One region of the Latilactobacillus parasakei genome, then DNA from elsewhere that is predicted to be linked to it. Evidence: predicted binding sites of a transcription regulator. Region 1 holds the regulator's gene; each other region holds the start of a gene.
What was found. The regulator LexA, encoded in region 1, represses DNA repair genes until DNA is damaged. The targets are predictions, from matches to a motif close to CNAACANNTGTTNG.

Region 1 (5,058 bases):
AACCAACCTTAGTCTTGACGATTGATCCGGAAACTGGTTTAGCTAAAGGCTCTGGCCGTAGTGTGACAGCTTTTCATTTATTTAAAGCGTTAGATGCCCATCGTGAATTATTGGTTCATTTTGGTGGCCATCACATGGCAGTTGGCTTGACTGTTAAGGTTGATCAATTAGCGCTGATTCAAGCTGCAATGAACGAGTATGCGCAAGTTAATCAGTTAGATTTAACGGGACGCCAACCATTACCAGTTGATTTGGCGCTGACCTTGGCTGATATTACGCCTGATTTATACCAAGCATTACAACAACTGGCACCTTTTGGCAGTGATAATCCAGAACCGTTGATTGAACTTAGTGCGCCCCAGTTAGCCGATGTCAAACAAATTGGTGCTGATCAGAAGCATTTGAAGATGATGGCGGTTGATCAACAACAACAATTAGCGGTTTTAGCTTTCAATAAAGGTGCTTTGATGCCCGATTTAACTGCCGCTGAAGATGTGAAATTAGTCGGAAGTTTGAGTGAGAATACTTGGCGTGGCCAGACGACGTTGCAATTAATGGTAAAAGACCTTGCCACGAGTGGGCAAGTCATACTTGATCAGCGCAGTAATCGCCTGACAAAACAATTATTCCAATCAACAGGCGACTACGTCTTTTTCAATGATAAAATGCGCGAGCAACTGCAGTCTTATTTACCGGCAGGGAGTCAGGCGCTGTTAGCGACCGATGAACAAGTTGCTACTAGCCAAGAGCTGATTGTGGTTGATGAACCGGCTGATTTAACTGCTTTTGAACAATTTTATCAACAACAACAGGCCGCTAAATTAAGCTTGATTTTTTATGCTAAACACTCTGCTTACTTAGAAGGAATGCCGACAAAACAGCAGTTTGCGACTTTCTTAGTCTACTTACGGAAGCACCCAAATATCGAAAAAGCGCGGTTAGCTGAATTAGCGGCGTATTTAAAATTACAATTACCGCTAATGATTTTCATGTTGCAGGTGTTTTTTGACCTCGGATTTGTTAGAATAGAACGTGGTCTGATTATGGCCGAGTTACAACCTGAAAAGCATGCACTGGAAAGTGCACCAAGTTATCAAAAACGATTAGCTAAAATTGAAATGGAAAAACAGCTTGTTTATTCAACCTTTACCGAGGTGAAAGACTGGCTAGCAACTCTCCCAGCAGTAGCAAATCGCTAAAAGAGTTAAGGAGCGAATTATATATGTCAATCAACTTTAAAGATTATGTCGCAAGTGTTCCGGATTTTCCGGAAGCTGGCGTTACTTTTCGTGATATCTCACCTTTGATGTCCGATGGTGAAGCATACGCAGCAGCAACGGATAAAATTGTTGAATACGCTAAAAACAAAGGCGTTGAAATGATCGTCGGCCCTGAAGCCCGGGGCTTTATCGTTGGCTGCCCAGTTGCTTACAAATTAGGTGTCGGTTTTGCACCTGCTCGTAAGAAGGGTAAGTTGCCACGCGAAACAGTTTCAGCTAGCTATGGTTTAGAATACGGTAAATCAACGTTGTATATGCATAAGGATGCTGTTAAACCAGGCCAAAAAGTCTTAGTGACAGATGACTTATTAGCAACCGGTGGGACAATTGCCGCAACAATCAAAATGGTTGAAGAACTAGGTGGCATCGTCGTTGGGACAGCCTTCTTCATCGAATTGAAGGACTTAAACGGCCGCGAAAAGATTAAGGACTATGATATTTTCAAATTAATGGAATATTAATAAAGAAGTGCGTCATCAACGGTTGCTTTTGAGCATTTACCTAATCAGGCGGATTACTGACAAAGCCGGTGATTTGACTGATGTAGCAAAGCGCAAAAAGCAGTTGGTGAAAGCACGTTAAAGAGAAACAGACAAAAAAAGAAGTTCGCCTAAGCGAACTTCTTTTTTATTACATGCGATCGCGGTAAAGGCCAACGACCTTCCCTAGAATGCTGACTTCATTTAAAATGATTGGTTCAAACGTATCGTTTTCTGGTTGGAGACGATAGTGATCTGCTTCTTTGAAGAACCGTTTGCAGGTTGCTTCATCTTCGGCAGTCATCGCAATGACAATATTGCCATTATCGGCGGTTGATTGCTTGCGAATGATGACTTCGTCGCCATCTAAGATACCGGCGTTAATCATACTTTCACCACGAATTGTTAGCATGAACAAATCTTGTTCGGTTTGCAAACTAGGTGGAAGCGGGAAATAATCAGTTGCTTCTTCAACTGCTAAGATAGGCACACCGGCAGTAACCACCCCTAAGACTGGAATTTTCTGGGGTGTCGCCCCAATTGCCGTTAAGCCAGCGGGCGTTAACTCGATCGCCCGTGGCTTAGTGGGATCCTTTTGTAATAAGCCCTTCTTCTCAAGTCGGGCTAAATGGCCATGGACAGTAGAAGTGGACGATAAATTAACGGCTTCGCAAATCTCACGGACCGTTGGTGGGTAACCTTTGTCTTGAACACGTTCGTGAATAAAACGTAAGACCTCTAATTGTTTGGATTCAGTTTTAGTCATAAGCGCACCTCATTCGTTCTATTAAGCATATAGTAGCATATTTATAGGTGGATTTCAAACAAGTGTTCGTATTTTTTGACATTTTGAGCATTTTAGTCCAAAATAGGATAAAAGTTTAAATTTGGAGGCCGATGATGGCAATGGATCAAAAACGACTCGATCGTATCAACGAATTAGCACATAAAGCAAAAGCAGAAGGGTTAACACCTGAAGAAACAACGGAACGTCAAGAACTACGGGACGCTTATTTGAAGGATTTCCGTTCTAGTTTCCGTTCACAAGTTGAGATGCTACAAGTTTATGATAAAGATGGTAAGGAAGTCACACCTGAAAAAGTGAAGGACATCCAACGTGAAAAGGGTTTACGTGACGATTAATCTAGGAATTCCGCTTTCTTTTTAGTGCAATAATGTGTAGAATATTTAAGTGAACTGAATGAGGAAGGGGTGCATAAGATATGAATATTGGAATAGGCGTATTAATTTTTGTCATTGGGGCATTATTAGGTGCAGTTGCTGGCTTTTTCGGCGCACGTGCTTACATGAAGAAATATTTCGAAGAAAATCCACCAGTTAATGAAGATATGTTGAAAGCTATGATGATGCAAATGGGGCAAAAACCATCTGAAAAGAAATTAAACCAGATGATGAGCTCAATGAAAGCACAACAAAAACGTAGAAAAAAATAAACATGACTTAATTAAAGAGGCGTTTCGTACAAAAACTTATTTTTGTATGGAACCCTCTTTTTATTGGAAGAGAAATAATTGTCCCACTGAACTAAGATTGCTATAATGAGGATTATCTAATTTTGAAGACGGAGATATTTTATGGGTATATTTAAGAAGTTAGGCTGGTATTTTAAACAAGAATATCGCCGCTATATATTAGGGGTTATTTTTTTAGTTCTAGTTGCAATTGTACAAATCGTGCCACCAAAAGTGATTGGGACGTTAATTGATTTAATGGCCGCTCGAAAGTTAAAGGCGTCGGTTTTATTAATGTGGATTGGGGTTTTATTAGCAGCCGCGATTTTACAATATCTCTTTCGCTATGGTTGGCGGACTCGTATCTGGGGTGGCGCTGCCAAGTTGGAACGGACATTGCGGAGTCGTTTGTTCTGGCATTTTATGAAGATGGATACAACTTTCTTCCAGAAACACCGGACTGGCGATTTGATGGCCCATGCGACCAATGATTTAACCGCGATTCAACAAGTTGCAGGCGCCGGTATTTTAACCTTTGCGGATTCGATTATTACGGGTGGGACGACCATCATCGCGATGATTATTTTTGTCGATTGGCGGCTCACATTAATGGCCCTGATTCCAATGCCATTATTAGCAGTGGCTTCAGGGCGCTTAGGCACGCATTTGCATACCGCTTTTAGAGAATCACAAGCAGCCTTTTCAAAATTAAATGATAAGACGCAAGAGAGTGTTTCTGGGATCAAAGTTTTAAAAACGTTTGGTCAAGAAGAAGCGGATATCGATGATTTCGACCAAATTGTGACGAAGACAATTGCGATTAACAAGCGCGTCAACTTTATCGATGGGTTATTTGATCCAGCGATTAGTTTGATCATTGGGTTAACATACCTCGTCACGATTATCTATGGCGGAACGTTGGTTATGAACCACAGTATTACAATTGGTCAATTGATTGCTTTTATTAGTTATATCGCAGCTTTGGTTTGGCCAATGTTTGCGATTGGTCGTTTATTCAATGTGCTTGAACGTGGCAATGCTAGTTATGATCGGGTTGAATCATTATTAAAAGAAACCAGCACGATTATTGAAAAGCCAGATGCCATTCAAACGTTGGCAACTGGTGATATTGACTATGCCATTCAACAATTTGCCTATCCTGAAGAACAAACACCAACTTTAACGAATGTGCATTTCCAATTGCCACAAGGAAAGACACTAGGAATTGTCGGGAAGGTTGGTTCTGGTAAAAGTACTTTGATCAAGTTGCTGTTACGAGAATATGATCAATATCAGGGCCAAATTAAGATTAACCAGAACGATATTCGGGATTACACATTAGATGCATTACTCGATAGTATTGGTTATGTACCACAGGATAACTTTTTATTTTCAACAGATGTTCGCGATAATATTCGGTTTGCGGATTTTGAAAAAGAACAAGAGGCCGTTGAAGCAGCGGCTAGCTCTGGCGCGGTTCATGAAGATATTTTAACGTTTGCACAGGGCTACGACACAGTTGTTGGTGAACGTGGCGTGTCATTATCAGGTGGACAGAAACAGCGAATTGCTATTTCCCGGGCAATAATGACTGATCCTGAAATTTTAATTTTAGATGATTCATTGTCCGCGGTCGATGCGAAGACTGAAGAAGCAATTTTAATGAATCTTAAGACGCTACGGGCAAATCAAACGACAATTATTACCGCTAATCGACTCAGTAGTGTAATGCACGCTGATGAGATTATTGTCATGGATGACGGGACGATTGCCGAACGCGGAACGCACGACAGCTTATTAGCCCAACAAGGGTGGTATGCTGAAATG
Region 2 (5,058 bases), 900 kb from region 1:
AAGCTGACGGCAGTGATATTATTCCGTACCGTTCATTAGAAATGCCGGTGACCCGCAGTAAGAGTATGGTCGGCATCAAAGGGTTAACCGATTTTGGCACTGGCCAAGAAGCACTAGAAATAAAAATTAAGATGAACTTGTTATTAGAGTTACTCTTTGGCGATTCATCAACGCAAGTCCAAAAATTATATGAACAAGGGCTTTTGGATGATAGCTTTGGCTATGAATATGCTATTCAACGCTCATTTAACTTCATCACGCTTGGTGGCGACACTGATGATGCACAAGGCTTATCAGATGCGTTGATCAATATTTTAGAACACTATCAGGAAAGTCCTGATTTTTCAGAAGCCAATTTAGCGTTGGTTAAAAGAGCCGCAATCGGCGAATATTTACAAGCCTTTAATTCGTTAGAAGCAATCGCCAATCAATACAGTGACGCCTTTTTTGATGAAGTAAGTCCGTTTGATGTGTTAGGTTTAATTGAACAAGTGTCGCTAGCGGATTTGGCACAGGTTGCTGCCGAATTCTTCAAAATTGAAATTATGACGGTTTGCCATATCCTACCAGAGGTGGCGCAATAATGAGTCGTTCAGCTTTAATTATTGGCGCTTCGGGCGATATTGGCACCACCATCGCCGAACGCTTAGCAGCGGACGGTTGGTCGCTTTATTTGCACTACAACCAAAATCAAGAGCGCATTCATAAACTACAACAGCAACTCAGTCAACAGTATGCGCACCAAGACTTTTTTGCGCTTCAGTTGGATTTAACGACTGGTACCACTGCGGTCGACCAGTTAAAAAAGCAATTATTTCAAGTGGATGCGGTTATTTTTGCCGCTGGGATGACGACTTACGGCTTATTGCCAGAGGTGTCTGCCGAACAGATCGATGCGTTGTGGCAAGTGCACGTGAAGACACCAATGTTAATTTTACAAGCTTTACAGTCTAAATTAACCCAGAGTGATTTGGGCCGAATCGTTTTTATTGGCTCTATTTACGGCGGTCGGGGTAGCGCGATGGAAGTACCCTACAGCACGGTCAAAGGCGCCCAATCGGCGTTTGCCAATGCTTATGCACAAGAGGTAGGCTCATTAGGCATCACGGTCAACGTGATTGCCCCTGGTGCGGTAGCCACGAAAATGAATCAACAGTTTACAGCAGACGAACAAGCGGCGATTGCCGCTGAGATTCCAACTGGGCGTTTTGCGACGCCGACACAGATTGCTTATTGGGTCCAGACTTTGTTAGCACCAGAAGCCAATTATTTAACGGGACAGACAATTTATGTTGACGGCGGTTGGCTAAAATAAAGAAATCTTAATACAATATCATTGTGGCAATATGCTATAATGACGAGTAATGATAATGGGATAATAGTGGGTGGAATTCAGATGAATGAAATTGGTCAAAAATTACGTGAAGCACGTATTGAAAAAGGTTATACATTAGATGATTTACAACAAATTACGAAAATTCAAAAGCGCTATTTAAGTTCAATCGAAGAGGGCGATTTCGATGCACTCCCAGGCACTTTTTATGTGCGTGCGTTTATTAAGCAATATGCACAAACGGTGGGTGTTGATAGTGAAGCTTTATTAGCTGAATATCAAGATAAGTTGCCTAACGCAAAACCAGAAGAATACGTTGAAAAATCGGTTGAAAATCAAACTCGTCTAACACGCGAAACAACCGACTCTAAATGGTCAAAATGGCGGGGCTTAGCACCACAAATCGCCGTTGTTGCTGTCGTCGTTGTGATTGTAGGGATTGTCTACGGGATTACGCTAAGTAACCGGGGCAAAAACCGGGAAACGTTAACTGAAACTAGTTCATCTGTCACAGTTTCAGGTGACCAATCAACAACCAAAAAAGCAAGTTCAGACGATAATCAACAAAAGACACAAGAAAGTAAGGCCAAAGAAGCTTCTAAAGCAAGCGAACAATCTAAAAAAGAAGCTGACAAAAAAGCCAAAGAAACAAAATTATCAGCTTCAATGACAAGTATGAGTGGTTCACAACAAGCCTTCACTATTAAGAACTTGCCTAACAAGGCTAATACGTTGACGTTCTCAGCTGAAAACGCAACGGCTTGGGTCGGGTTAATCGTTAATGGTTCAACCATTTGGCAAGGTTCTGTTACACCAGGAACTGATCAAACAACGCAATTACCAGCTGGGGTAACCCAATTCTCAGTTAAAACTGGGAACGGGCCTGCAACGAAGATGAAGATTAACGACACAGCTGTTAATTTAAATCCTAATAATGAAACAGTTCAGGTTCGAACAGTGAACTTTACAGCAACACTTGCAAAATAATAAAGAGATGTGAGAGGTCTATCCGATGAATTTACCAAATAAATTGACGATGTTTAGAATTATTTTAATTCCTATTTTTACAATCCTATTAGCGTTTAACGTACCGGCAGTTGAGGTACTCGTTGCTGGGACGGCCATTCCGGTCAGTGAATTGATTGCAACAGTGATCTTTATTGTTGCATCATTGACGGATTTGTTGGATGGAAAAATTGCACGTTCACAACATTTGGTGACTAACTTTGGCAAGTTTGCTGATCCACTAGCGGACAAGTTATTGGTAATGACAGCCTTCATCTTCCTTGTTGAACTCGGTGCAGCACCTGCTTGGGTTGTTGCAATTATTATTTGGCGTGAATTAGCAGTGACTGGTCTTCGATTACTCTTGAGCCAAGGCGGCGAAGTCATGGCTGCTGCCATGCCTGGTAAGATTAAGACGACAACTCAAATGTTGGCGATTATCTTATTATTCTTGCATAATGTGTTCTTTGCGAATATCGGCTTACCAATGGCTGATATCATGTTATATGTTTGCTTATTCTTCACGATTTATTCAGGGACAGAATACTTCATCAAAAATCGTGGTATTTTTAAGGATTCATTTTCTAAATAATCAGCAAAACTGGTCCGCTTTAGCGACCAGTTTTTTTATTGGCAAAATCCCCGCGAATTACGTATTATAGATTGACCGAATAAATATTAAGAACGTTTGTTCGATTTTAACTTGCTTTTATTTAACGAAATCTGTAAACTAAGAGAGTAATGAAATGTACTCTTTTAAGGAGGGTCACTTAATTGGCTAAAGATGAAAGACAAGCAGCACTTGATGCTGCCCTAAAGAAGATTGAAAAGAATTTTGGTAAAGGTTCAATTATGCGAATGGGTGAAAAGGTTGATACACAAGTCTCAACAGTTTCATCTGGTTCATTGGCATTGGACGAAGCGCTCGGAGTAGGTGGTTATCCTCGCGGCCGGATCGTTGAAATTTACGGTCCTGAAAGTTCAGGTAAAACAACTGTTGCGTTACACGCTGTTGCCGAAGTGCAAAAGCAAGGTGGAACGGCTGCTTATATCGATGCTGAAAATGCGATGGATCCTAAGTATGCAACAGCTCTTGGCGTTAACATCGATGACTTACTCTTATCACAACCCGATACTGGTGAACAAGGCTTAGAAATTGCTGATGCCTTGGTATCAAGTGGGGCCGTTGATATTTTAGTTGTCGATTCAGTTGCTGCCTTGGTACCACGTGCTGAAATCGAAGGCGAAATGGGTGATGCCCACGTTGGCTTACAAGCCCGTTTGATGTCACAAGCCTTACGTAAATTATCAGGAACGATTAATAAGACGAAGACGATTGCGTTATTCATTAACCAAATTCGTGAAAAAGTCGGCGTGATGTTTGGTAACCCCGAAGTCACACCAGGTGGTCGTGCTTTGAAATTCTATTCAACTGTTCGGCTTGAAGTCCGTCGTGCTGAAACCATCAAGAATGGGACAGATATGATTGGGAACCGGGCCCGAATCAAAGTTGTTAAGAATAAGGTGGCCCCACCATTTAAGGTCGCTGAAGTTGATATCATGTACGGTCAAGGGATTTCCAGAACCGGTGAATTAGTTGATATGGCGGTTGAAAAAGACATTATCAATAAGAGTGGTTCTTGGTACTCTTATGGGTCAGAACGAATTGGTCAAGGGCGTGAAAATGCTAAAAATTATTTGGCTGATCATGAAGATGTCGAAGATGAAGTTCGTTTGAAGGTTAGAGCAGCTTATGGTATTTCAGATGTACCAGAAGAAGATCTTCCAACAACTGAAGATGAACAAATAAATATTTTACCAGATGATTCAACAGAAGAATAAAGCATGACTAGCAAGAGCCAGGCCAAAACTTAGTTTTGTACTGGCTCTTGTTTTAGGTATAACCGAATAATTAAGGTTAAGGATTGGTAAATTAAGAATTATAGGGCCTACTACCGAATGGGATTGCTAAGAAGTGTAGTGACATTCGCAATTGGACCGACGGCTGTTTGACAATGTCTAAGGGCCTAACACAATAAGCGGTGGATTAACCGAATAAACGAGTGGCAATCGGGCCGGTAAACGGTTGCAATGCTGATACTTTAAGTTGACAGGCGGTTTACTAAACTATAAAATAACTATGTGTTGAAAAATTAAACATAATTACATCTTTAAAAATTTGCAACGTGCTTGCAATTTAAAATTTTTGATGATGCGGAGGTGAAAAAATGAACTTAGATTTGCTATTAATCCTTACCGCAGTCATCATGTTAATCCTCGGTTTTGCCGTTGGTGCAATTTTGCAAAAGAAGGCCCACGAACGTGAAATTGATGGTGCAAATAAGACTGCTAAGGGAATAATCGAATTAGCTGAAAAAGAAGCGGCAACGCGGAAAAAAGAAATTCTTTTGGAAGCCAAGGACGAAAATCATCAATATCGCTCTGAAATTGAAAATGAATTGAAGGATCGACGTGGTGAAGTTCAAAAACAAGAGAATCGATTAATCCAGCGCGAAGAAACGATGGACCGAAAAGATGCGACGCTCGATAAAAAAGAACGGACATTGGAAGAACATGAAAATCGTTTAGCTGAACAGGCGCAACAATTAAAAGAAAAGCAAGCAGAAGTCGAAGCGTTAGTTGAACAACAACGAACGAAGTTACAAGAGATCGCTGAGCTTTCTCATGATGATGCGCAAAAGATCATTTTGGACGAAACG
Region 3 (5,058 bases), 1.1 Mb from region 1:
TCCAGATGAATTTAAACCAAATTACACAAGAACGACGGCACCCAAGCGGTACGGTACGACCAGTCAGTCCAATGCCCACGCCAACGGACAAACCGGGGACACCAGCAATTGCGGAAACTGAAACGCCGTTAGCCTCACCAATTATTAAAACACCGGCGATGACACCGGAGCGGCCCTTATTTGAGCAACCCCAGGCATTGGCTAAGTGGGATCAGAAGTATGCGACAGAAGCAGTTGGGAAGCCGTTTGGTGACCAAGTGGTAGACGAAACGGACGAAAGTGATGAAACCGTAGCCGAACCCACTGTTCGTTTTCCAGAGTTACGCTACATTGGGCAACTGCATAGTACTTTCTTATTAGCGGAAGGTGAAGATGGCTTTTATATCTTGGATCAACACGCTGCGCAAGAACGGATTAAGTACGAATATTACCGAGAAAAAATTGGGGAAGTCAGCACCTCTGTGCAAAACTTGTTAGTACCGCTTGTTTTGGAATATCCGAATAGTGATGCGCTAAAGATTCAGGAAAAAACTGAACTTTTAGCCTCAGTTGGAATTCAATTAGAAAATTTTGGTCAGAATAGTTTTGTGGTCCACAGTCACCCAACTTGGATTGAACAAGGACAAGAGGAAATGACGATTCGTGGGATGATTGACGATGTTTTAAAAGACGGCCGCATTAGTATTGCCCAATTTCGTGAGAAGACGGCAATTATGATGAGCTGTAAGCAATCAATCAAGGCACACCATCATTTAGATGATGCCCAGGCTAAAGCGCTTCTGGCTGATTTAGCGAAGACCGAAAATCCGTTTAATTGTCCGCATGGACGCCCGGTTTTGATTCACTATACGCAAAAAGATTTGGAAAAGATGTTTAAACGGATTCAAGAACCACATCATAGTTGGGAGGGCGAATAATGTTTATTTTAGCATCGCAATCACCGCGCAGACAGGCATTATTAAAGCGCGTCGTTAATGACTTTGAGGTACAACCAGCACAGATTGATGAACACGAAACACCGCTAACAACACCGGATGATTATGTCCAAACCCTGGCGCAACGCAAAGGGGAAGCAATTGCCGTTCAATATCCAACGGCGACCATTTTAGCGGCGGATACGACAATCAGTTTTCAAGGGACGCTTTATGGCAAACCTAAGGATCGCCAAGATGCTTATGAAATGTTACGCCAATTGAGTGGTCAGACACATCAAGTTTATACTGGACTGTGGTTGTTGAAAGACGGTCAGGTGCAACAAAAAGTCGTCCAAACCGACGTCACATTTTGGCATTTAAGCATCGCCGAGATTGAACAATATTTAGATCGAAATGAATATGCGGATAAGGCCGGCGCTTATGGGATTCAAGGCGCGGGGGCACTGTTAATTAAGAAAATTAATGGCGACTTTTACAACGTGGTTGGCTTACCAGTCAGCACTGTTGTAAGAATGTTGCAGGATTAAGAGGAATTAAAAATGATAAATGTAGCAGTTTATTGTGGGGCTAGCAGTGGCCGTCGTCCGGTTTATACGCAAGCCGCCAGCGATTTAGGTCATTGGTTAGTCAAACGACAAGATCAATTAATTTATGGTGGGAGTCGGGTTGGCTTGATGGGTACGATTGCCGATACCGTTTTAGAAAATGGTGGCAAGGTAGTCGGTGTGATGCCTGAATTCTTAAACCAACGCGAACCAGCGCATGCTGGCTTAAGCGATTTGGTGATGGTTGATAGTATGGCCGAACGGAAATCAAAAATGATTGAATTGGCCGACGTCTTCATTGCCTTACCAGGTGGACCAGGCACGTTAGAAGAAATGAGCGAAGTGATTTCGTGGGCGCGAATTGGCCAGCAAGATGGCCCCTGCATTTTCTACAACGTAGCGGGGTATTATGATTTATTGCAACAATTCTTAGCGCACATGGTTGAAGAAGGCTTTTTAACGCAAGTTGATTTCGAAAAATACTTGTTTACAGATTCTTTAACTGAAATGGCGATGTTTATTGCGACTTATCAACCACCAAAAATACGAGAATATTAATCATTGGGATTGGGACCGAGTAGGACGGGACTGATCCCAATTTTGGTGAAACGTGCTCTTCACACCAACTTCCTGTGCTTTGCCGACACTTGTCAAATCAACGATTGCATCGTTAATTCGCCAAGTTAAGCAAATGCTCGGAAGTTCCACGGTGTGAAGAGCACTCTTAGCCAAATCGCTTTGAATCACACCTTAATTTGAAACGTGTTCTTCAAAGCTGGCTGTTGTGCTTTGCGCCGCATCGCAAACAATCGACGGGGTCGTTTATTCACGATACTAAGCAAATGCTCGCAGCCAAATCGCTTTGAATCACACTCTGTATTTATGGTACAATTTAGCAAGCAAATATATGTTCTCGTAAAGTAGGTTAAATTATGTATGAATATTTAAAAGGTTTAGTGACGGCGGTTAATCCGTATTATGTTGTTTTGGAAGTTCAAGGAATTGGCTACCAATTACAAGTTGCTAATCCATATCGCTATATAGAATCAATGAGTGAAGTGGTTCAAATATATGTCCACCAAGCGGTACGCGATACTGATATTACGCTTTTTGGTTTTTATGACTTAGATGAAAAACAACTTTTCCAAAAATTAATCAGTGTTTCCGGGATTGGTCCCAAGAGTGCCTTGGCAATTTTGGCCAACAGCGACCATTCTGGTTTAATTCAAGCGATTATGAACGATGATATTGGGTACTTAACGAAGTTCCCAGGTGTCGGGAAGAAGACGGCCCAACAGATTGCCCTAGACCTTAAAGGTAAGTTAGGCGATCTAGAACAAAGCGCAACGTTAGTCGGTCAAACGGCAATTGATTTAGGCAGCCAAGGCGATTCACCTGAATTAAGTGACGCGCTAGCAGCCTTGAGTGCGCTTGGCTATTCCGCACGGGAAGTCAAAGCGATTACGCCTAAGTTAACTGATTTTGCAGCGCAAACAACTGATCAGTATCTCAGAGAAGGTTTGCGGTTATTGATGAAGAAATAAGGAGGACTTTAAATGGCAGATGAGCGAATTGTTTCAGCCGAAAACGATGATTTTGCTGAAGCAAGTATTGAAAAAACATTGCGGCCACAAGTCCTTGCACAATATATCGGTCAAGATCGGGTTAAAAATGAGTTAGCGGTCTATATTGAAGCGGCCAAAAAACGGGAAGAGTCCCTCGATCACGTTTTACTCTATGGCCCACCAGGTTTAGGGAAAACGACGTTAGCGATGGTGATTGCTAACGAGTTGCAAGTCCAGATTCGAACGACGAGTGGCCCTGCAATCGAGCGGCCTGGGGATTTAGTGGCGTTATTAAACGAATTACAACCCGGGGATGTCTTATTTATTGATGAAATTCATCGCTTACCTAAGATGGTTGAAGAATTACTTTATTCAGCGATGGAAGATTTCTACATCGATATTGTGGTTGGTCAAGGCCCCACCGCACATCCCGTCCATTTTCCATTACCACCATTCACATTGATTGGCGCGACGACGCGGGCCGGCTTATTGTCCGCACCACTGCGGGATCGTTTCGGGATTGTGGAACACATGGCTTATTACACGGAAGCTGATTTGATGGACATTGTGCAACGCTCAGCCGGCGTCTTTAATATGTCGATTGTGCCAGATGGTGCGTTAGAAATCGCACGTCGCTCGCGAGGGACGCCGCGGATTGCCAATCGGTTGTTGAAACGAACTCGAGATTACGCACAAGTGGCTGACCAAAATACGATTGATCAGGCGATTGCTGATCACGCATTAAGTCAGTTGCAAGTTGATATTCGGGGTTTAGACGGTGTCGATCGCAAAATCCTCCAGATGATGATTGATTATTATCAAGGCGGACCAGTCGGTTTAAAAACCATTGCCGCCAATATCGGTGAAGAAAACGAAACAATTGAAGAAGTTTACGAGCCATATTTACTTCAAATTGGCTTTTTAAAACGAACGCAAAGAGGTCGGATGGTAACGCCGGCCGGTTATGCCCATTTAGGCATGCCTTATCCAGAAAAATAGAAAGAGGTAACCACATGGTATCCACAGAAGATTTTGATTACAATTTACCAGAAGAATTAATTGCACAAACACCAATGATTGAAAGAGCAGCATCACGTTTATTAGTGATGGATCACGAAACTGGCGCTTTAGAAGACAAGGTTTTCTACGATATTATTGACGAATTAAACCCTGGCGATGCAGTTGTCATGAACAATACACGTGTTTTACCAGCACGTTTATACGGTGTTAAACCTGATACTGGTGGTCATGAAGAAGTCTTGTTATTAAACAATACGCATGACGATGAATGGGAAGTTTTAATGAAGCCTGCTAAACGGGCTAAAGTGGGGACCGAAGTGGTCTTTGGTGATGGCCAATTACGAGCCATTGTCACTAAGGAACTTGAACATGGTGGTCGGATGATCGAATTTAAATACGACGGGATCTTCATGCAAATTCTAGAAGCTTTAGGCGAAATGCCATTGCCACCATACATCAAGGAAAAACTAGATGATCCAGAAATGTATCAAACAGTTTATGCTAAGGAACCAGGTTCAGCCGCTGCACCAACAGCCGGCTTCCACTGGACAGAAGAACTTTTACAAAAGGTGCAAGATAAAGGCATCAAGTTGGTTTACTTAACGTTGCACGTTGGTCTAGGGACTTTCCGCCCTGTTTCAGAAGACAATGTTGAAGATCATAAGATGCACAGCGAATTTTATCGTTTAACAGAAGAAGCTGCTGCAACGTTGAACGAAGTCAAACAAAATGGTGGTCGGATTGTGGCGACTGGGACAACCAGCATTCGGACATTAGAAACAATCGCAACGAAGTTTGATGGCGAAATCAAAGCCGACAGTGGTTGGACAGAAATCTTCATCAAACCTGGTTACCAATGGAAAGCCGTTGATGCTTTTATCACGAACTTCCATTTACCAAAATCAACCTTAGTCATGTTAGTGGCTTCATTTACCGGCCGCGAAAACATCTTAAACGCTTATCAACATGCTGTTGATGAACGTTATCGTTTCT

Region 2: recA (recombinase RecA) is a predicted target of LexA. The motif match lies at 3,020-3,033, and genes of this name have one in related genera.
Region 3: ruvA (Holliday junction branch migration protein RuvA) is a predicted target of LexA. The motif match lies at 2,381-2,394, and genes of this name have one in related genera.

The regions. Positions count from the first base shown of each region.
Region 1 covers NZ_CP186861.1:22,955-28,012, forward strand. The annotation lists gene recJ (single-stranded-DNA-specific exonuclease RecJ) at 1-1,199, shown strand, start outside; gene ACPBEH_RS00135 (adenine phosphoribosyltransferase) at 1,223-1,741, shown strand; gene lexA (transcriptional repressor LexA) at 1,911-2,525, opposite strand; gene ACPBEH_RS00145 (DUF896 domain-containing protein) at 2,660-2,902, shown strand; gene ACPBEH_RS00150 (YneF family protein) at 2,983-3,213, shown strand; gene ACPBEH_RS00155 (ABC transporter ATP-binding protein) at 3,355-5,058, shown strand, end outside.
Region 2 covers NZ_CP186861.1:923,774-928,831, reverse strand. The annotation lists gene yfmH (EF-P 5-aminopentanol modification-associated protein YfmH) at 1-584, shown strand, start outside; gene ymfI (elongation factor P 5-aminopentanone reductase) at 584-1,315, shown strand; gene ACPBEH_RS04730 (RodZ domain-containing protein) at 1,397-2,320, shown strand; gene pgsA (CDP-diacylglycerol--glycerol-3-phosphate 3-phosphatidyltransferase) at 2,346-2,930, shown strand; gene recA (recombinase RecA) at 3,113-4,180, shown strand; gene rny (ribonuclease Y) at 4,567-5,058, shown strand, end outside.
Region 3 covers NZ_CP186861.1:1,089,348-1,094,405, reverse strand. The annotation lists gene mutL (DNA mismatch repair endonuclease MutL) at 1-917, shown strand, start outside; gene ACPBEH_RS05745 (Maf family protein) at 917-1,462, shown strand; gene ACPBEH_RS05740 (TIGR00730 family Rossman fold protein) at 1,475-2,038, shown strand; gene ruvA (Holliday junction branch migration protein RuvA) at 2,413-3,024, shown strand; gene ruvB (Holliday junction branch migration DNA helicase RuvB) at 3,037-4,044, shown strand; gene queA (tRNA preQ1(34) S-adenosylmethionine ribosyltransferase-isomerase QueA) at 4,059-5,058, shown strand, end outside.